Regions from separate parts of the Rhizobium sp. PAMB 3174 genome, predicted to be linked through region 2. Evidence: riboswitches for the same ligand, from Rfam matches in the RefSeq annotation. Region 2 holds a riboswitch; each other region holds the start of a gene.
The links. Region 2 has a riboswitch for cobalamin ahead of ACU5AY_RS06180 (CbtB domain-containing protein). Riboswitches for the same ligand answer to the same signal wherever they lie in the genome.

Region 1 (7,282 bases), 1.2 Mb from region 2:
TTCTGAAGAAGGCAAGACAGATGCATATTTCCGAGTTCGATGCCCATATCCAGGATCCGCCGACCAAGGCGCCGCTCGATCCGCACCTGAAGGCGCTGGAAAACGAAGCGATCCATATCATCCGCGAGGTCGCAGCCGAGTTCGAGAACCCGGTCATGCTCTACTCGATCGGCAAGGATTCCTCCGTGCTGCTGCATCTGGCGCGCAAGGCCTTCTATCCCGGCCGCGTGCCCTTTCCGCTGTTGCACATCGACACCGGCTGGAAGTTCCCGGAAATGATTTCCTTCCGTGACGAGATGGCGCGGCGGTTCGACCTCGACCTCGTCGTCTACACCAATCCGCGCGGTGCATCCGAAGGTATCGGCCCCTTCAGCCACGGCTCGTCCTACCACACCGACGTGATGAAGACGGAAGCGCTGCGCCAGGCGCTCGACGCCGGCAAGTACGATGCGGCCTTCGGCGGCGCGCGCCGCGACGAAGAGGCAAGCCGCGCCAAGGAGCGCATCTACTCCTTCCGCACGCCCGACCACAAATGGGATCCGCGCAACCAGCGCCCGGAACTGTGGAACGTCTATAACGGCATGATCCGCCGCGGCGAAAGCGTGCGCGCCTTCCCGCTGTCCAACTGGACCGAAGTCGACATCTGGCGCTACATCCAGGCCGAAGCCATTCCGCTGCCGCCGCTCTACTATGCCAAGCCGCGCAAATACGTGGAGCGCGACGGCATGCTGATGTGGGCCGAAGACCCGCGCTTCGAGCCGCTGCCGGGCGAACAGATCCAGGAAGGCATGCTGCGCTTCCGCACGCTCGGATGCTGGCCGCTGACCGGCGGTATCCGCTCCAATGCCACCACACTCGACGAAGTGATCGCCGAACTGGAGATCGCCACCGTCTCCGAACGCCAGGGCCGTGCGATCGACAGGGACCAGGCCGGTTCGATGGAAAAGAAGAAACGCGAAGGATATTTCTGAGATGACCGCCATTGCAGCAGCAGCCGTTTCCGCCATCCCGGAAACCGCGCCGGAAAAAGCCACCCGCGATTCGCGCCCGCTCCGCCTGATCACCTGCGGCTCGGTCGATGACGGCAAGTCGACGCTGATCGGCCGCCTTCTGTGGGACACCAAGGCGGTCAAGGAAGACCAGGCCGCGACCCTCGAGCGCGATTCGAAGGGCAAGCAGAACGATCTCGGCCTGCCGGACTTCGCCCTGCTTCTCGACGGCCTGCAGGCCGAGCGCGAACAGGGCATCACGATCGACGTCGCCTATCGCTACTTCTCGACCGACAAGCGCTCCTTCATCGTCGCCGACACGCCCGGCCACGAGCAGTATACCCGCAACATGGCGACCGGCGCCTCGACCGCCGATCTCGCCGTGCTGCTGGTCGATGCCCGCACCGGCATCCTGGAACAGACCCGCCGGCACGCCACGATCGCGACGCTGATGGGCATCCGCCAGTTCGTGCTCGCCGTCAACAAGATCGACCTCACCGGCTACGACAAGGCCGGCTATGAGCGCATCGCGCACGAATTCCGCGAGCTCGCCCTGTCGCTCGGCGTCAAGCAGGTGACCGCCATTCCGATGTCGGCGCTCAAAGGCGAGAACGTCGTCTATGACGGCAAGGCGTCCATGCCCTGGTATGACGGCCCGACGCTCGCCGAAACGCTGGAACTCGCCACCGTCCGCTCCGCGCAGACCGTCGGCTTCCGCCTGCCGGTGCAGCGCGTGTCGCGTCCGGGCGAAAGCTTCCGTGGCTATCAGGGCACGGTCGCCGGCGGCGCGGTCAAGCCGGGCGACAGCGTCGCCATCCTGCCGTCGGGCATGATCGCCAACGTCAAGCAGATCGTCACCTTCGACCTCGTGCGCAACGCCGCCGTTGCCGGCGATGCCATCACGCTCGTCCTCGACCGGCAGGTCGACGTCGCGCGCGGCGACATGATCGTTTCGCTCGACAGCCAGCCGCAGACGGGCCTTTCCTTCGACGCGCAGATCGTCGCGCTGCAGCCGGACGGCATCCAGCCCGGCAAGCGCTACTGGCTGAAGTCCGGTTCGCGCCGCCAGCGCGTGCAGGTCCAGCCGGTCAGCCGTCTGGACCTGAAGTCCGGCAAGTGGGAGCAGACCGACGAAGCCTTCACGATGAACGCCATAGGCAAGGTGCACCTCTCCTTCGACGAGGCGGCGATCTTCGACCCCTACGAGCAGAACCGCTTCACGGGCGCCTTCATCCTGATCGACCCGGACACCAACAACACGGTGGCCGGCGGCATGATCACGGCGAAGCGTTCGGACCTTTCCGGCATCAATGCCGCGGATGCCCGCGTGCTGCTGTCGCTGCCGACCGATCTCGCCGACCAGCTGATGGCGACCGAGATTTTCGCCAACCGCCGCGACGAGGCCGAAATCCGCCGCGTCAGCGCCGGCAAGGCGGCCGAAATTCTCGACAAGCTCGACTGAGCGAAATTGCCTCCCAAGCATGAAGAAAACCCCGCAGACATCATGTCTGCGGGGTTTTCATTTCAGGAACAGAATCTGCCGGGGCGGAGGGGGGGGCGACATGGCAGATCCGCTTCCTGACGGGGACCTTTATCAATCCGCGTCTCTCCTAGAAGAAGAAATACCAAATCAGCAGAACGACCACGAAGGGCACGCCCAAGAGCCAAAGTATTAAAGCGCGGATCACGTTGTTTCCTTTCCCGTTCTCTTTCGAGTTCGGTGGGAAAACGCGCCGATCGGCCGTTGGTTCCTTGCTTGACGATATTTTTTAGGAAAAATTGCGAGGCGATCTCAGGAGACGAATGCGACGCCGATTTCCTTCAGCTTGCGCCACTTGATCTCGCAGGCATGCCGGGTGTCGTCGGATAAGACGAGTTCGAACGTCTCGGGGATCTGCATTGCGTTTTCGACGAGCAGCTTGGCGCCCGTTGCCGACATGTTGCGCACCGTGCAGTTGATGGTGCTGTATTCGTGATTGAAAACGATGCGTCCCGCCTTGAGCGACCGCATCCGGTGCTCCCTGCGTCTTTCTTCTGTGTTCCCGCTTTCCATTTGCCCGTTCCTGACGTCATGTCATTGAATGCCAATGATTTAAGTCTCGATACCTTAAAGATCTGCAAACAGGGGCTGCATGGTTTTAACGATACCCGCATTTGCCGCAAAATGGCGGGGTCAAAGTCGCAAATCGGGACACAAGACGCGGGCCGAGGCCTCAGCCCAGCAATGCCTTCAGGTCCGAGGCCGGATCGGCGAGCACGCTCTTGTCCGGGTTGATGCCGCTCTCCAGCATCTTCTTGCCGGTCACATAGGCCTTGGCATCGTTGATCGCGTCGACGGCGATCAGGCGTCCATCGCGGAAATACCAGACGGAAGCGGCGCCTTCCCGTTGGCCGGGGCGCAGCAGGGTTTCGTCGTAGCCCCTGTTGAAGCCGGCGATCTGCAGCTTGACGTCGTACTGGTCCGACCAGAACCATGGTTTCGGGTCGTATGCCGCATCGCCGCCGGCCATGACGGCCGCGGCGGCCTCGGCCTGGTCGACGGCGTTCTGGACGCTTTCGAGGCGGATCTCCTCGCCCTGCCATGGAAAGACCACGCAGTCGCCCATGGCGTAGATGGACGGATCGGAGGTCCGGCAGTGCGCATCCACGACGATCCCGTTGGCGACGGCAAGACCAGCCATCGCGGCGGCGCGATCGTTGGGCGTGACGCCGATGCCGACGACGACGAGATCGACGGGAATGGTGGAGCCGTCCGAGAGTTCGGCGCCGGTTACCTTGCCGTCCTCGCCGATCAGGCGATGCAGGCCGGTTTCCTCGCGAATGACGACGCCGTGGCTTTCGTGGACGGCGCGCATGATGTCGGCGGTTTCCTTCGCCGCGACGCGCTTGAGGATGCGGTCCGCCATTTCGATGACGGTGACCTCGAGGCCGAGCTTGCGGGCGACGGCTGCCGCCTCCAGGCCGATGTAGCCGCCGCCGATGACGAGCAGCCGGCGGCGGGGCGTCATCGCCTCCGCAAGCCGGTCGCAATCATCCTTGTCGCGGACGGTGAAGACGCCGGCGAGCTCGCCGCCAATCGCTTCCGGCAGCTTGCGCGGCGTGGCGCCGGTGGCAAGCGCCAGCGTCTCGTATTCGACCCGCGTGCCGTCCTGCAGGCGGACAGTCTTCGCGGCCCGGTCGATCTCCTCAACCCAGGCAGACAGGCGGATGTCGACGTTGTTGTCGGCGAACCAGCTTTCCGGCCGGAACAGCAGGCGGTCGAAGGTCATCTCGCCGAGAAGATATTTCTTGGACAGCGGCGGGCGCTGGTAGGGAAGGCTCGCCTCGGCGCCGAGGATCGTGATCGGACGTTCGTCCTTCAGGGCCCTCAACTTGGCCGCCAGCGCGAAGCCCGCCTGCCCTGCCCCGACGATCACCAGCCTGCCAGCCATGGCACCCTCCACATATCGTTAGTATAGAAACGAATTTACCAAGATGAAGGTCTAGCGCATCGCCGCCCGAACGCCAAGGGGCCGGCCATCAAACGCGCGTGTCTCTGGCGTGAAGCCCGGGCCTTCGAAGAGGGAAAGGCGCAGTCCACAGTCCGCGCCCTTCCGGTTTCGTCGGACCGGGATCAGCCGGCCTGATGCAGGCGACGCGCGAAAAGCGGGCCGCGGCTTGCCTTGTTGAAGGACTTGGCGGCGGCAAGCACGGCGAGGTCGATCAGCGGCTCGATGAGCACGACACTCATATAGGCGACGCCGAACGAACCGACGGCGGCAAGGTTCTGAGCACCGAAGCCCTGGCCGTAGAGCGCCCAGAAGGCGACCCAGGCAACGATGCCGCCCTGATAGGTGGTCGAAAGCGCCAGCGCCTGCTTGTAGGTCACGTCGACATAGGCCGTGCGGGCAGGAATGATGCGGCGCGCGACCGCGCTGATGGCCCAGAGCGGCACGAGCAGCGTGGTGACGTTCATGCCGTATTGTGGCAGGTCGAAGGGCGCGAAGAAGACGCCCTGGATCAAGAGCCCCAGCGCCAGGCCGATCGCCGCCGGCCCCGCCCCGAACATCAACAGCAGCGTCGAGCCGAGGATCAGGTGCACCTCGGAAACGCCGACCGCATGATGCGGAAGGACCTGGAAGAAGGAAAAGACCAGCGCGGTCGTGACCGTGCTGCGCATGGCAAGCGCTGCGACGCCGCCATCGTGACGGACGGTGTCGACCGCCATCTTGAGGCCAAGCCCGAGGGCTCCGGCTGCCGTTGCGTAGGAAAGAACGATCTTGGCGCCGTCGACGACGCCGGGTTCGATATGCATGTTGACTCCTTTCCGCGCCCACCGCGCGGCAAGTGATGAGAATGGGCGAAATGCCCGGCGATGATGGCAGGTCTCCTGGCTCGCGGGTCTTCATTCGGCCTGCCTTCCCGACTTCTCTTCAAAGCCAGTGGCATCAAGGCGTCATTCGCCGCTCACAGTTGCGGGGGCAGCCATGGTCTCGGTCCCTGATGGGTACGCCTCACCATGTTCCCTTTTCATCCGCCGTCCCTGTTTCGGGGAGATGGCGGAACCATCGCCGCCAGTCGTAGAGCAGGGATTTTTCCGATTCAACTCTCGACAGGCAGAAATGCACGCCCAAATTGCCGCATTGTCATTTCGAAGGCCGGGTGATATTCGATGCCCGTCTTTCGAGTGGGGCATCGATGAAACGGCGGATCGGGACGATCAGGAACCTGTTGCACATTCTGTGTGCGCTGGCCGTGTTCGCCATCGGCTTCGCGCATAAATCCCCCGTACTTGCCTCTCAGATACCCGCCTCCGAACTGGCCGCCTATGCGCTGCCGGACGGCACCATTCCGTTCATCTGCGACAGCGCCCTCGACGACGAGGCCGGTGGCAAGAAGCATGTGCACGACCATGGCTGCGAGGCGTGCCGCATCAGCGCCGGATCAATGCTCGTGGTCCCGCCCTCCGTCGGCGGTCCGCAGGTCCGTATAAGCGGAACCGAGCGGCTGCCCGCCTATCGGGAAGCCTTCTACCGCCAGCTTTTCCCGCCCAACGCATCACCGCGCGCCCCTCCCCTTTCCGGCATTTCTGTCTGAACCGCAGCCGCCTTGGCGCGGCCGCTTTCACAGTTCGCGCCGGACTTCCGTCTCCTGACGGCTTCTGCCGGCGCCCATGCCGGATCGACACATCATGTTACAGAGGATCACCGCGGACCCGAACGCGTCCGCCCGATCGGCGAACGGGCCGCAAAGGCCGCTTGTCGCCGTATACTCACAAACATTCAACCGCTTCGAAGCCGGGTCAGCGATCACCATCGAACGCAAGGGAAGACGGGCACTCCTCGTCATCCGCGAAGGCTGCGTGGCGCTGCACCAGACCCTGCAGGACGGACGCCGCCAGATACTCGACATTCTCGGCCCCGGCCGCGTGTTCGGAAAGGGCGTCACCGACCAGCTCGGCTGTCACGCCGAGGCGCTCGCCTTCACCCGGATCGAGACCATCGCAGAGGATGGACGCGACGGCGGCGGCCAAGCCAGGGCGCTCGTGGAGTTCACGCAAAGGCTGCAGGACCACATCACCCTGCTCGGCCGCCGGACGGCGCAGGAGCGGGTCGCCTTGGCGATCCTCGATCTCGCCGGTCAGTTCGGACGCCGTGGCCATGGCGCCCGTCCCGCCGCCGGCACGTTTCGCCTCTACCTCAAGCGGGTTGACCTCGCCGACTGGCTTGGCCTGACGCTGGAAACCGTCAGCCGCAACCTGAACGGCTTCAAGCGCGCCGGGCTCATCGATTTCTCCACCCCGGAACTCGTGACCATCAAAGACCGCAAGCGGATCGCCGCCATCGCCGGCGCGGTCGACGACGAGGCTGCGCCGCGAACGCAGCTCCTCACCTGACCAACCACGCTTTCAGCCAATTCAACCCAAAACATCCAGGAAAAGGAAACACCATGCAAACCACGACAATCCGTATGCTCACGCTCATCGTCGCGCTCATGACGGCGCCGCTGGCCTGGGGGCATGAGTTCAAGGTCGGAGATCTCGAGATCATCCATCCCAACTCGCGCGCCATGATCCCCGGCGCCAAGGTTGGCGGCGGCTATCTGAAGATCATCAATCACGGCAGCACGGACGACCGGCTGGTGGCGATCAAATCCGACCGGTCCGACAACGTGCAGATGCATGAGATGTCGGTCGAAAACAACGTCATGAAGATGCGCGAGCTGCCGGACGGCATCGCCATCCCGGCCGGCAAGACCGTTGAACTGAAGAAGGGCGGCCTGCATGTGATGTTCATGGATGTCAAAAAGCCGTT
Region 2 (7,282 bases):
GGGCTGGTTCGCCTGCGGAAATCAACCTCAGGGCCGGCGACATCGCCAATATGGGTTTTGCGACGCGGGCGAATGTGCCGGTGGTGCTGGTCGGCGATATCGACCGGGGCGGGGTGATCGCCTCGCTGGTCGGCTCGCATGCCATCTTGCCGGAAGAAGACCGGGCGATGATCGCTGGCTACATAATCAACAAGTTTCGCGGCGACGTATCACTCTTCGGTGACGGCATTACCGCGATCGGGGAATTTACAGGCTGGCCGTGCTTCGGCGTGGTGCCGTGGCTGAAGTCGGCGGCGCGCCTGCCGGCGGAAGATTCCGTCGTGCTGGAGCGGCTGGCGCGGCATGGGACGGGCGCGTTGAAAGTGGCCGTGCCGGTCCTGTCGCGCATCGCCAATTTCGACGATCTGGACCCGCTGGCCGCGGAAGACGATGTCGAGTTGGTCTTCGTCAGGTCGGGCGAACGCATTCCCGACGACGCGGGCCTGGTCGTGATTCCCGGTTCGAAGTCCACGATCGGTGACCTTGCGGATTTTCGCGCGCAAGGCTGGGACGCAGACATCGTCCGCCACCATCGACGTGGCGGACGGGTGATCGGCATTTGCGGCGGCTACCAGATGCTGGGGACAATGGTTTTCGATCCGGACGGGATCGAGGGAGACGTGCGCGCGGCGCCGGGCCTCGGTCTTCTCGACGTCGAAACGGTGATGGCGCCGGAGAAGACCGTGCGCAATTCGTCGGCCTGGTCGACGGAGTATGATGCGCCACTCGCAGGTTACGAAATCCACCTCGGGGAAACGAAGGGACCGGACTGCGCCCGGGTGCCGGTGACAATCGACGGCCGGCCGGACGGGGCCATGTCGGCGGACGGCAAGGTGATGGGGACCTATCTGCATGGCCTCTTTTCCAGCGACGCCTACCGCGCCGGCCTGCTGTCGAGCTTCGGGCTTTCGGGCGAACGCACGAACTATGCCGCCAGCGTCGACGCGGCGCTCGACGAGGTGGCGGCGGAGCTGGAGGCGGTCCTGGACAAGGACTGGCTCGATGGGGTGATGCGGGTTGGGTGACGCGGGCGAGTGACATCGCGAACCCCCACTCTTGGAATTTCTAACACTTAGCTGGCGCTAAGATGTTGAAGTTCCATTCTCCCCCGCCAAGGGGGAGATGGGGGCGTTCCGCATACGCTGTGCCCAACCTCTACCCTTGCGGGAGAGGAAGAAAAATCAGCGTCTTAGCATTAGCTAAGTGCTAGATTTTTCAGGTGAGGGGATCGCTATTGGGCGCAACGTCACTCACCAGCCCTCAACTTCCGGAAATGAAAGATCCGGCCGATGGTGTTCAACAACACCTGCGCCGCCAGGATCGCCGTGGTGCCGGTGTGGTCGTAGTCGGGTGCGACCTCGACGAGGTCGATGCCGACGACGTTGCCGCGCTCGGCGAGGCCGGCGATGATGTCGAGCACCTCGTAGTAGAGGAAGCCGCCGTGACTTGGCGTGCCGGTGCCGGGCGCGATCGACGGGTCGAAACCGTCGATGTCGATCGTCAGATAATAGTTCACGCCCGCCGGAATGCGCTCAAGCAGGGCCTCGGTTCCGAGCCTGCGCGCGCCGCGCACGGTGATGATGTCCGAGCCCATCGAGATCGCCGTCTCGTATCCTTCCTTCGCGGTCGAGGACACGTTGCGGATGCCGATCTGGGAGAGGCCGGTGACATAGTCCTTTTCAGCCGCGCGGCGCATCGGGTTGCCGTGACCGTTGCGCACGCCATGCCGCTCGTCGACGAAGTCGAGATGGGCGTCGATCTGCACGAGATGGATCGGCCCCTGATCGGAAAAGGCATTGATGCAGGGGATGTTGATCGAATGATCGCCACCCAGCACCATGGGCAGCGCGCCGGCGGCGAGGATGGCGCGCACGCCCTTCTCGATGTTGGCGTGGCTCATCTCGGTATTGGTATGGATGATGTCCGCGTCACCGATGTCGACGATCGTCACGTCGTCGAGATAGGTGACGCCGTCGTCGTGATCGTATGCGCCGGCATGACCAAAGGAAAACAGCGTCGAAGCCTCGCGGATCGCCCGCGGTCCGAACCGCGCGCCGGCCCGCCATTGCGTGCCGAAGTCGAAGGGGGCGCCCATGACGGCGACATCGGCGGCAATCTTCGACCAGTCCGGCTCGTAGGGACGCTTGCCGAAGGTGGAAATGCCGACGAAGGGCAGGTTCAACCGTCCGGTCTCATAGCTGTTTTCCGTCATGCGCGGTCCTTTGCGGTCTTGGGGTCTTCCCACAGGGAAGGTTGCACCGGATTGGCGGTCGGGCAAGCGGGATTTGAGGCTTTCCTTCAATCCGCGGTCAGAGAACAGTCTCTGTCGCTTCCACGCAATTGACAGGCGGCAAGGGAATCCATAATCATCTGCAATTACGGATGGTTCCCGAACGGCAATCGCCAATCGGGATCAAAAGGGAATGTGACGGGACGGACCCAAGCAGGGCGTTCCAATCGCAGCCGACCCCGCGACTGTAGAGTGGCGAGGGTCTTCCGTTCCACCGAAGGGCCGCACTGCCGGCTGTCTGCGCTATCGGCAGACGGGCAGGAAAGATCTTCGGCGGAAAAAGCCACTGGAGTGGCAGTCGCGTGAACCGGGGTTGGACGCCTCTATTGTCTACGAATCGTCCGCCTTTCGCGATCTGCCATCAAACTCCGGGAAGGCGAGGGAGACCTGCTGGCAGAAATGCCTGAAACCGCGAGCCAGGAGACCTGCCATATCGTGCCGGGCATTCGCCCAAACCTCGGAGGAGGCTCCTCCAGTATGCCAGCACGGAGGTTGTCATGGCTACGATCGCATCTTCTTCTACCCTCTCGGTTTCCGACCGCCAGAAGGCCGGTTTCATCGCGCTGCTTCTCGGCGCGTTCCTGGTGTTCGGCGTCGGTCTCGCGCATTCGGCGGTTCTGCACGATACCGCCCATGACGTGCGCCACTCCTATGGCTTTCCCTGCCACTAAGGACGAAGGTCACCTGTCATGATTGTCAAATATCTCCTGGCCGCTCTGGTGGCCGGGCTTGTTGCCGGTGGTGTGATGACCGTCGCGCAGCAGGTCAAAGTCGTGCCTCTTATTCTTCACGCAGAGGAATATGAAGGCGGAGCGTCCGAGCACGAGCATTCCGCAAAGGCTGAGAACTCGACATTCGGCGAACTCGCCGGATCGCTTTTCCTGCCGTCTGCAGCTTTCGCGCATGGCGCGGAAGACGATGGCCACGACGAGAGCGGCATGCTCTTCGGCGTCAGCCGTTTTGGCGGCACTCTGATGGCCAACCTTGTGGCCGGTGCCGGTTTTGCCTTGCTGCTTGCCGGCATCAGTCTTGTCTCCGGCCGCGACATCACGCTTGCGAACGGCATCTTCTGGGGCGCCTGCGCCTGGCTGGCCGTTCACCTGCTGCCGTCCCTCGGCCTGCCGCCGGAACTGCCGGGGTTCCCTGCCGCCGATCTCGACGCCCGCCAGATCTGGTGGCTGAGCGCGGTGGTGCTTTCGGGTGCCGGCATCTGGCTTCTGGCCCTGCGTGAAGAGGCCTGGGCCAAGGTTCTCGGCCTCGTGCTGATCGCCGCGCCGCATCTCTGGGGCGCGCCGCAACCCGAAAGCATCGACAGCAACGTCCCGGCGATCCTCGCCGCCGAGTTCGCTGTCGCGGCACTGGCGACGACGCTGGTCTTCTGGCTGGTGCTTGGCCTGCTGATGGGCCTTGCCAACCGCAAGATCGCCGGAGCTGCCGCATGACGACGACACCGCCCGGCGCCGTCCTGGTGCTGGGCGGCGCCCGTTCGGGCAAGTCGCGGTTCGCCGAGGGGCTTGCCCGACAGTCCGGCCTCGACCGGCATTATCTGGCGACGGGCCAAGCCTATGACGACGAGATGCGTGACCGCATCGCGCGCCACAAGCAGGAGCGAGCCGGTGACGGCTGGACGACGCATGAGGAGCCGGTCGATCTCATCGGTAGCCTGCGCTCGGTCGATGATCCGGGGCGTGTTATTCTCGTCGATTGCCTGACGCTCTGGGTCTCGAACCTGATGATGGCGGCGGCCGATATCGATGCCGCCTCGCGCGCGCTGGCCGACTACCTGCCGCAGGCGAGGAGCCGGATCATCCTGGTGTCGAACGAGGTCGGCCTCGGCATCGTGCCGGAGAACGCCATGGCGCGGGCCTTTCGCGATCACGCCGGCAGGCTCCACCAGATGGCCGCGGAGACAGCGGCCGAAGTCTATTTTATCGCGGCGGGATTGCCGCTGAAAATGAAGGGTTAGGATCATGATGAAGGAAAAAATCCCGGCAACGGTGATCACCGGCTTTCTCGGCGCCGGCAAGACGACGATGATCCGCAACATGCTGATGAATGCCAATGGCCGAAAGATCGCGCTGATCATCAACGAATTCGGCGATCTCGGCGTCGATGGCGAGGTGCTGAAGGGCTGCGGGGCGGAAAACTGCACCGAGGACGACATCGTCGAGCTCAACAATGGTTGCATCTGCTGCACCGTCGCAGACGATTTCATTCCGGCGATGACGAAGCTTCTGGAGCGCAAGAACCGCCCCGATCACATCGTCATCGAGACCTCCGGCCTGGCGCTGCCGCAGCCGCTGGTCGCCGCCTTCAACTGGCCGGACATCAAGACGCAGGTCACGGTCGACGGCGTCGTGACCGTGGTCGACAGCGCCGCGGTCGCCGCCGGCCGCTTCGCCGACGATCACGACAAGGTTGACGCACTGCGCGTGCAGGACGACAACCTGGATCACGAGAGCCCGCTGGAAGAACTGTTCGAGGACCAGCTGACCGCCGCCGACCTGATCATCCTCAACAAGGCAGATCTGCTCGACGCTGCCGGTATCGCCATGGTGCGCGAGACGGTGACCAACGCGATTTCGCGCAAGCCGAAAATGGTGGAGGCGCGCGGCGGCGAGGTGCCGTCTGCCGTGCTGCTCGGCATCGGCGCGGGCACGGAGGACGACATCGTCAACCGCAAGTCCCACCATGAACTGGAGCATGAGGCGCTGCATGCTTCCGGCGAGGAACACGATCATCATCACGATCATGACGAGTTCGAAAGCTTCGTCGTCGAGCTGGGCGCGCTTGCCGATCCGGCCGCCTTCGTCGAGAAGCTGAAAGACGTCATCGATGCGCATGACGTGCTGCGGCTGAAGGGCTTCGTCGAAGTGCCCGGCAAGGCCATGCGCCTCGTCATCCAGGCCGTCGGAAGCCGGATCGAGCATTATTTCGACCGGCCGTGGAAGCCGGGCGAGACCAAGGGCTCGCGCCTCGTGGTGATCGGTCTTCACGAAATCGACGAGGATGCCGTGCGTGCTGCCATCGCCGCCGCGGCATAAGAGAATGGCAAAGCCGTTGAGCGCGCCTGACACTTGCCCCTCACCCCAGCCCTCTCCCCGCAAACGGGGAGAGGGGGCCTGGGCGGCGCCGAGTTTGCCCTTCTCCCCGTTCGAACGGGGAGAAGGTGCCGGCAGGCGGATGAGGGGCAGGAGCCTGAAGGACTGAAACATGCACCTGCTGCTCGCCCAGAAAGGCTCGATTGCCGATAGCGAAGAGGCAATCGATCTCGGCCAGTCGCCGGGCGATATCCTCTTCCTGTCCGCCGCCGACACGGAACTGGCCGCGATCGCCGGCGCGCATCGGCGCGGCAGCGGCGGGCCAAGCCTGAGGCTTGCCAGCCTCATGAGCCTCAAGCACCCGATGTCGGTCGACACCTATGTCGAGCGCACGGCGCGGCATGCCAGGCTGATCGTGGTGAGGGCGCTCGGCGGGGCGAGCTATTTCCAATATGCGATCGAGGCGCTGCATGCCGCGGCAGGCAGCAATGGTGCGCTGATCGCCGTACTGCCTGGGGACGACAAGCCTGACGACGGCTTGCTGCCCTATTCCAATCTTGGTGCCGACGACCACGCGGCGCTCTGGTCCTACCTGATCGAGGGCGGCGAGGAGAATGCACGCGGATTTCTCGCCTATTGTGCGGCGCTGCTCAACGGTGGGGAAAGGCCGGAGCCGGCCAAGCCGCTGTTGAAGGCTGGGCTCTGGTGGCCGGGCAGGGGCGTGGTTTCGGTGGAGGAGTGGAAGCAGCTTTCACCCCCCTCTGCCCTGCCGGGCATCTCCCCCACAAGGGGGGAGATCGAGGAAACGCTGGCGCCGAAGCCCCAATCTCCCCCCTTGTGGGGGAGATGTCACGAAGTGACAGAGGGGGGGGGCGACCTCCCTGAGCGCATTAGCTCAGTACCAACCGCCGCCATCTGCTTCTACCGCGCGCTGGTACAGAGCGGCGAGACAAAGCCGGTGGAGGCGCTTGTCGAGGCGCTGGCGGCCGAAGGCGTTCGGGCACTGCCGGTCTTCGTGTCCAGCCTCAAGGATCCGGTTTCGGCCGGAACGGTGGAAGCCGTCTTTTCCGATGTCGCACCGGATGTGGTGATCAACGCCACAGGCTTTGCGGTGTCGGCACCCGGCGCGGAGACGAAGGGCACGGTCCTCGAAGCCTCCGGCGCGGTCGTGCTGCAGGCAATTTTCTCGGCCTCGTCGAAAGATGCCTGGGAGAATTCGGCGCAGGGGCTTTCCGCCCGCGATCTGGCGATGAACGTCGCATTGCCGGAAGTGGACGGCCGGGTGCTGTCGCGCGCCGTCTCCTTCAAGTCGGCGGCATCATTCGACGAAAATGTCGAGGCCAATATCGTCACGCATGAGCCGGAACCGGGCAGGGCTGCCTTCGTGGCGAAGCTTGCGGCCAACTGGTCGCGGCTGAGACGCAAGACGGTTGCCGAGCGCAATGTGGCGATCATCCTCGCCAATTATCCGAACCGTGACGGACGTCTGGGCAACGGCGTCGGGCTGGACACGCCGGCCGGGACGGTCGAGGTTCTAAACGCGATGGCGGCGGCCGGTTACCCAGTGGCCGACATGCCAGCCGACGGCGATGCGCTCATGGCGCACCTGATGGCCGGGCCGACGAATGCCGGCAATGACGGACGGGACATCCGCGAGACGCTTTCCTTGAGTCGATACAAGGTCTTCTTCGAAAGTCTTCCCAATCGGATTCAGGACGAAGTCCTGTCACGCTGGGGGGCGCCGGAACGCGATCCCTACGTGGTCGGAGACGTCTTCGCGCTGCCGCTATGCCGGCTCGGCGGCGTCATGGTCGGCATCCAGCCGGCGCGCGGCTACAATATCGATCCGAAGGATACCTACCATTCGCCGGACCTCGTGCCGCCGCATGGCTATATCGCCTTCTACGCTCAT
Region 3 (7,282 bases), 1.4 Mb from region 2:
GTTACCTCGGCCTACGACATCCTCGGCGACAGCGCGCTTCTGGAAGTCTTCCGCACCGCCTACAATCTGCCCTCCGAAATCAGCTCGATGGACATCGACAAGCAGGCGGCACTGGTGAAGAAGACGATGAATCTGGAAGATCTCGACGATCCGGACGAGCTCCGCAAGTTCGTCCAGCGCTTCATCGCCATGTACGACCTGCAGAACGACGACGGCTCATCGAATGCCGCCGTCTCGATTCTCTCCGGGTCGGGCGGCTCGATCAGCGCGGATACGCTGCTGTCGCTCGCCCAGCTCAATACCGGCGGCTAGTCGACCCTGACGACCTTGCCGGGGTTCATGATGCCGGCCGGGTCGAAGGCGCGCTTGATGCGCCGCATCAGGTCCATCTCGATCTCGGACCGGACCGCGGCGAGCTTGTCGCGCTTCAACTGGCCGATACCGTGCTCGGCGGAAATCGAACCGCCATATTTCAGCACGATGGCATGCACGGCGTCGTTGACCTCGTCCCAGCGGGAAAGGAAGGCATCGCGGTTTGCGCCGACCGGCTGGGATATGTTGTAGTGGATATTGCCGTCGCCGATGTGGCCGAAGCCGCAGATGCGCGCGCCGGGGATCATCTCCAAAACCTTCTCGTCCGCCTCGTGCATGAAGGCCGGGATCGCGGAAACCGGAACCGACACGTCGTGCTTGATCGAGCCGCCTTCCGGCTTTTGCGCCGGCGACAGGCTCTCGCGCATGTGCCACAGGGCCTGGCCCTGCGCCTCCGAACTCGCGATCACCGCGTCCTCGACCAGCCCGCCTTCGAGACCCTTTTCAAGGAGCGCTTCCATCATGCGGGTCGCCGCTTCGCTGGTGTCGGAGGTGGACACGTCGATCAGCGCGTACCATTTGTGGCTCGATGCCAGCGGATCGCGGACACCGGGAATATGCCTGACCGCGAACTCGACGGCGATGCGCGGCATCAGCTCGAAGCCGGTCAGGGAGGCGCCGCAGACGCCGCCAGCGATCTCGAACAGGCGAAGCGCGTCTTCCACCGAATTCAGCCCCGCAAGCGCGACCTGATGGCCGAGCGGGCGCGGGAAGAGCCGGAGCACGGCACCGGTGATGATGCCGAGTGTGCCCTCCGCGCCGATGAAGAGATCGCGAAGGTCGTAACCGGTATTGTCCTTCTTCAGCCGCCTGAGCCCGTTCCAGATCTCGCCGGTCGGCAGAACCACCTCGAGGCCGAGGCAGAGATTGCGCATGTTGCCGTAAGCGAGCACGGCCGTGCCGCCGGCATTGGTGGAAAGGTTGCCGCCGATCTGGCAGCTGCCCTGCGAGCCGAGCGACAGCGGGAACAGGCGATCGACCTTTGTCGCCGCGGCATGCAGGTCGTCGAGCACGACGCCCGCATCGGCAACGACCACGTTGGCCACCGGATCGATATCGCGGATGCGGTTCATGCGCTTCAAGGACAGGATGACCTCGCGTCCGTCGGTCGCCGGCACCTGGCCGCCGACATGCCCGGTATTGCCGCCTTGCGGCACGATCGGCGTTCCCGTTTGCGTGGCGAGCGCCAGAATCTGCGAGACCTCCTCGATGGAGCCCGGCAGCAGCACCAGCGGCGACTTGCGGAAATAGAGGCCGCGATCTTCGGTCACGAACGGCTTGATGTCCGAAGCCTCGGTGATCGCATGGCGCTCGCCGACGATGGCCGCAAAACGGCTCAGGAGCGCGGGCGAAAGGGGCTCACTGGTCATCGTGCGTCTTTCCTGTGGTTTCGGGCGTGCGCGGCGCGGCGGCGCGTGCCAGGCGGTCATTGATCGCTTCGCCGAGCCCGTGGCCGGGGATGGCAGTAACCGCAATCGTCTTCGCGCCCGTCGCGTCCGCTTCCTTCATCATGCCGAACAGGCTCGCCGCCGCCTCGGCAAGATCGCCGGACGGGCTCAAGTCGAAGATGCCGAGCGCATATTCGATGCCGGGCAGGCGTTTGCCGCCAAAGGTCAGCAACGCTTCGCCCGGCAGCAGCATGTCTGCCATCAGCCGCATGGAGGCGCCCGGCGCATAATGGGAGAGCAGCATGCCCGGCGCTTCGATCTCGGCATTCGTGCCGTCATGGCGCACGACCTCGAGGCCGGTCGCCGCGGCGATCTCTTCGGCGCTGATGCCGCCCGGACGCAGCAGCCGGATGACGTCGCCGTCGACCTTGACGATGGTCGATTCCAGCCCGACCTTCGCGGGGCCGCCGTCGAGGATGAGATCGATCCTCTCGCCGAGATCCTCGTCCACATGGACGGCGGTCGTCGGGCTGATCTTGCCGGACGTGTTGGCCGAGGGGGCTGCGAGCGGACGGTCGAAAGCCTTGATCAGCGAGGCGGAAAAACCGCGCGGGACACGCACGCCGACGGTCTCCAGCCCGGCGGTTGCGAGGGGATGGACGCCGGAGCCTTCCTTCAGCGGCAGGATGAGCGTCAACGGCCCGGGCCAGAAGGCGTCCGCCAGTTGCGCCGAAACGGGGTCGAAGGTCGCATAGCGTTCCGCCATCGCCTTGTCGGCCATGTGGCAGATCAGCGGATTGAAGCGCGGCCTGCCCTTGGTCTCGTATATGGCGGTGACGGCCGCTGGGTTGGTCGCATCCGCCGCCAGCCCATAGACCGTCTCGGTCGGCATGGCGATCGGCCGGCCGGCCTCCAGCAGAGGCAGGGCCGCGGCAATCGCCTCGTCGGGATTTCGGGTGATGTCGATAATGCGGGCCATGGCTCACCGGTCTTCGGAATGCGCATGTCCTTAGCCCGGAACGGCCGGGTGTTCAACTGCGTCCGATCGGAGCAGGGTAGGGGAACCGGGTGCGTCAGAGCGCCTGAATGATTCGCCTCAGTGCCTCGTCGCGGGCGCCGAGCAGGAGGACGTTCTTGACCGCTTCCTTCTTCTCGTGCGTCTGGAAGAGGATGCCGCCATTGTTGATGCTGCGGTCGATCTGCAGGCGTGGCGGCGCCGGCAGCTGTGCCATCGCCGTCCGTGGCTTGGTCTGCGCCGGCCTTTCTGCGGGGACCGGCTGGTTCTGGTTGACCGCCACGGCGAAGTACATGCGCGGATATTTGAGGTTCAGACGCCCGAAGAAGGCGTCCGTGCCGCCGATTTCGGAGAAGAAGTTGGCGATGTAGAAGGCCCAGATGACCTCGTTGAAGCGCGGATGGTTCGTCCGCGCGGCCGTGATGTGACAATAGCCGAGATGCGGGCTCTGCTCGAACGTGCGGTGAAAGATAATCTTCGGAAACTGGATCGACTTGTGAAACCGGTTCAACCGTTCATGGGTCCGTTCGCCGGCGGACATCAGCATCTTGCCCGTGCGCTGGGCGACCTCCTCGTAGGTGAGGTAGCGCCGTTCCTCTTCCAGCCAGTTTTCCTTGCTGCGCACGATGCGGCCGGTGCGCAGGAACTCGGAGTGAACCGCCTGTCCGGGAAGCTTCGGCTTTTTCTCCGCTGCCTGGTAATATCTGGTCTTCATGGCTTCGGACACGTGCAGGGCTCCGCTATGGTCCATCATCGTCGCAAAACGTGGTTAACCGCCGGTTAAGAGCCGTCCTCGACCGCTTGCCTGTCCCGTCTGCGACGTTCTTGCGTGTCGTCAATTGTCGTGTCGCGTGTCGCTGGCAGCGTGTCTGCGACATCGGTTCCCAACTATAGTGTGTTCAGGCTCAAGGTCTCGCCCTGCTAGGGAGGGCGGAAAATTGGGAAAGCCGGTGAAAATCCGGCGCTGCCTAGCAACGGTATAAGAGCTTGAAACTGGCGCAAGAACCACCGGCATGGTCCGGAACGGCCAGTTCCCGCAGCGACGGGAGGCTCTTCAGCCCGGAAACCAGCCTGAAGCATGGATTTTGAAACTTGGCCGCAGCAACCGGCCGGGGTCTCCAACTGTCGGTGCTCCCAGCCGGCCGTGACCTGTCGGTTGTCTGCATCACTGATTTTTTTTGGCGCATGAGGATGGGTCATGGATATTCGTAACACTGTGCTGCGGCAATTGAACAACCGTCGCGAAGGCTTCAGCCTGGAGCAGGCCTTCTACACCGATCCGGATTATTTCAAGCTGGATATGGAAACGATCTGGTATCGCGACTGGCTCTTCATCGGCCATGACTGCGAAATCCCGAAGGCAGGCAATTTCTTCACCGTTCAGGTCGGCGATTATCCGGTCGTCGTCGTGCGTGGCCGCGACGGTGTCATCCGCGCCCTGCACAATTCCTGCCGTCACCGCGGTTCGCGCGTCTGCAACACCGAGCGCGGCGCCTCCGCCAAGCTCGTTTGCCCGTACCACCAGTGGACCTACGAACTCGACGGCTCGCTGCTGTTTGCCCGGCAGATGGGTGACGACTTCGACAAGTCGCAGTTTTCGCTGAAGAAAATGCATTGCGAAACGGTGGCCGGCTACATCTTCGTCTGTCTCGCCAAGGTCGCTCCCGACTTTGAACCCGTCCGCGCAATGGTCGATGCCTATGTCGGGCCGCACCGTCTCAAGGAAGCCAAGATCGCCCACCAGTCGACCATTATCGAGAAGGGCAACTGGAAGCTCGTCTGGGAAAACAACCGCGAATGCTACCACTGCGCCGGCAACCATCCGGAGCTCTGCCGCACATACCCGGAAGCCCCGTCGGTTACCGGCACGCAGGGCGCGGGCGATGACCCTGTCATCGCTGCCCACTGGAAGCATTGCGAGGACGCCGGCCTGCCGAGCCAGTTCAAGATGCATGACAGCGGCCAGTTCCGCGCCGCCCGCATGCCACTGATCGAAGGCGCCGTCAGCTACACCATGTCCGGCAAGCCGGCAGTCAAGAAGCCGCTGTCCTCTGACGTCACCGTCGGCAACATCGGCACCATGCTGCTGTTCCATTATCCGACCACCTGGAACCACATGCTGGGCGATCACGCGATCTCCTTCCGCGTGCTGCCGCTTGGTCCGGAAGAGACCATGGTCACGACCAAGTGGCTGGTGAACAAGGATGCCGTCGAGGGCGTCGACTACGACCTCGAGGAGCTGACCCACGTCTGGAACGAGACCAATGACCAGGACCGTCGCATCGTCGAGGAAAACGCCTTCGGCATCCGTTCGCCGGCCTATGAGCCCGGTCCGTATTCGCCCGACCATGAAGGCGGCGTCATGCAGTTCGTCGAGTGGTACACCAACTTCATGATCGACCGCCTGCAGGGCGATCAGACCAAGCTGTCGGTTGTCGCGTAATGAGCAGCGTGAAAAAAGCTCCCTTCAAGCATGTCGACGAAATGCTCCCCTGGAGCGACAATGAAGACATGCTGGAATGTGTTGGCTGGACGCCGGAAGCGCCGGACACGATGACCTTCACCTTCCGGGCGGACAAGGAGAACCGCTGGTTCCGCTATCTGCCCGGCCAGTTCGTCACGCTGGAACTGCCGGTCGGACCGGAACCGGTGCTGCGCACCTACACGCTGTCGTCCAGCCCGTCGCGGCCCTTCATGCTGGCCGTCACGGTCAAGGCGCAGAAGGACAGCATCGGTACCCGCTGGATGCAGGAAAGCCTCTATCCGGGCATGAAGATCAAGGCGCACGGTCCGCGCGGGGATTTCTCCTATGTCCGTCATCCGGGCGAGAAGTACCTGTTCATCTCGGCCGGCTCCGGCATCACGCCGATGATGTCGATGACCCGCGACCTCGGCGACCGCGAACCGGACAGCGACATCGCCTTCATCCACTGCGCCCGTTCGCCGAACGACATCATCTTCCGCTCGGAGCTGGAGTACAAGGCGCGCTACATGCCGAACTTCTCGCTCGGCCTGATCGTCGAGCAGCTGGAGCGTTCGCAGTTCTGGTCGGGCCTGAAGGGCCGGGTCGACAAGGCCAAGATCGCGCTGCTGGCGCCGGACTTCCTTGACCGCACGGTGTTCTGCTGCGGACCCGAGCCGTTCATGGCGACGGTGCGGGAATCGCTGGAGACCGCCGGCTTCGACATGAGCCGCTATCACCAGGAGGCCTTCGCGACGGCCGCCCCGATCGCCGACATGCCGATCGTCGTCAACGAGGACAAGGACGAGGAACCGTCGTTCAAGGTGCGCTTCGCCGACAGCGGCAAGAATGTCGAGTGTCAGCCGGGCTTTACCGTGCTGCAGACGGCCCGTGCCAACGGCGTGCGCATCGGCGCGGCCTGCGAATCCGGCATCTGTGGCACCTGCCGGGTCAAGTGCCTGTCGGGCAAGGTCGATATGCAGCACAATGGCGGCATTCTCGACGACGAGATCGACGAGGGCTACATCCTCGCCTGCTGCTCGCGTCCCTTGACGGATGTCGAGATCGAGGCCTGACAAAGGCCTCGATCAACTTCGAGCAGCGCGGAGCCGGCTGGACCGTCAGATGGTCGTCGGCACCCGCAGCTCGAAATCGGCCAAAGTCATCGGACGGCCGAAATAGTAGCCCTGGAGGGCGCTGCAGCCGCAGTCGAGCATGAAGCGGTATTGCGCCTCCGTCTCCACGCCTTCCGCCAGCACGTCGAGGCTCAGATCGTGCCCCATCTGGACGATGGTCTTGGCAAGCGAGGCGTCGAGTTCGTTTTCCGACACGCCGCGTACGAAGCTGCGATCGATCTTCAATTGCGTGAGCGGCAGTCTGCGCAGATAGCTCAGCGACGAGTAGCCGGTGCCGAAGTCGTCGAGCGAAATGCCGATGCCGATATCCTGCAGGGCCGTCATCTTGGCGGCCAGCCCTTCGACATCGGCGACGAACACGCTTTCCGTCAGCTCCAGCTTCAGCCGCTTAGGATCGACGCCATAGGTCCTGACGGTACCCTCCACCAGTTGCACGAAATCCGTCAGCAGAAACTGGTCGGCGGTGATGTTGATCGCCAGCGTCAGGTGCCTTGTGCTGGCGTTGGCGTTCCACGCCGACAACGTCTGGCACGCTTCCTTCAGCACCCAGCTGCCGATCTTCGGCATGATGCCACTGCGCTCGGCGAGCGGAATGAACTCGGCCGGGGAGATGTAGCCCCGTTTGGGATGTTGCCAGCGCAACAGGGCCTCGGCCCCGATTGTCCGGCCGCCGCGGTCGACCTGCGGCTGGTAGAAGAGTTCGAACTCGCCGCGACTGACGCCGAGCAGCAATTCCCGCACAAGGCCGCCTTGTTCGGCGGCGTTCGTCTGCAGGACCACAACGATACCGGAAAACAGCGTTGTCAGGATTCCGGCATTGATGATGGCCAGGGGGCCGCGAACCGTGCCGGAGATTGGGGTCGCAGCCGGGATGCTGAAATTGCTGCTCGCGAAAAAGACGAAGCCGGCA

Region 1: it holds a riboswitch for cobalamin, as region 2 does, so the genes downstream of both, ACU5AY_RS12190 (energy-coupling factor ABC transporter permease) here and ACU5AY_RS06180 (CbtB domain-containing protein) in region 2, are expected to answer to the same signal.
Region 3: it holds a riboswitch for cobalamin, as region 2 does, so the genes downstream of both, ACU5AY_RS12960 (aromatic ring-hydroxylating oxygenase subunit alpha) here and ACU5AY_RS06180 (CbtB domain-containing protein) in region 2, are expected to answer to the same signal.

The regions. Positions count from the first base shown of each region.
Region 1 is NZ_CM128608.1:2,525,119-2,532,400, forward strand. It holds gene cysD (sulfate adenylyltransferase subunit CysD) at 21-971, shown strand; gene cysN (sulfate adenylyltransferase subunit CysN) at 973-2,451, shown strand; gene ACU5AY_RS12180 (PilZ domain-containing protein) at 2,782-3,000, opposite strand; gene ACU5AY_RS12185 (NAD(P)/FAD-dependent oxidoreductase) at 3,203-4,420, opposite strand; gene ACU5AY_RS12190 (energy-coupling factor ABC transporter permease) at 4,603-5,283, opposite strand; cobalamin riboswitch at 5,332-5,553, opposite strand; gene ACU5AY_RS12195 (hypothetical protein) at 5,667-6,065, shown strand; gene ACU5AY_RS12200 (helix-turn-helix domain-containing protein) at 6,160-6,864, shown strand; gene ACU5AY_RS12205 (copper chaperone PCu(A)C) at 6,918-7,282, shown strand, end outside.
Region 2 is NZ_CM128608.1:1,294,582-1,301,863, forward strand. It holds gene ACU5AY_RS06170 (cobyric acid synthase) at 1-1,064, shown strand, start outside; gene speB (agmatinase) at 1,286-2,251, opposite strand; cobalamin riboswitch at 2,406-2,776, shown strand; gene ACU5AY_RS06180 (CbtB domain-containing protein) at 2,827-3,000, shown strand; gene ACU5AY_RS06185 (CbtA family protein) at 3,019-3,771, shown strand; gene cobU (bifunctional adenosylcobinamide kinase/adenosylcobinamide-phosphate guanylyltransferase) at 3,768-4,295, shown strand; gene cobW (cobalamin biosynthesis protein CobW) at 4,300-5,373, shown strand; gene cobN (cobaltochelatase subunit CobN) at 5,543-7,282, shown strand, end outside.
Region 3 is NZ_CM128608.1:2,686,599-2,693,880, reverse strand. It holds gene ACU5AY_RS12980 (DUF1217 domain-containing protein) at 1-312, shown strand, start outside; gene ACU5AY_RS12975 (FAD-binding oxidoreductase) at 309-1,742, opposite strand; gene ACU5AY_RS12970 (L-threonylcarbamoyladenylate synthase) at 1,732-2,739, opposite strand; gene ACU5AY_RS12965 (DUF6656 family protein) at 2,834-3,490, opposite strand; cobalamin riboswitch at 3,667-3,864, shown strand; gene ACU5AY_RS12960 (aromatic ring-hydroxylating oxygenase subunit alpha) at 3,974-5,218, shown strand; gene ACU5AY_RS12955 (2Fe-2S iron-sulfur cluster-binding protein) at 5,218-6,312, shown strand; gene ACU5AY_RS12950 (putative bifunctional diguanylate cyclase/phosphodiesterase) at 6,358-7,282, opposite strand, start outside.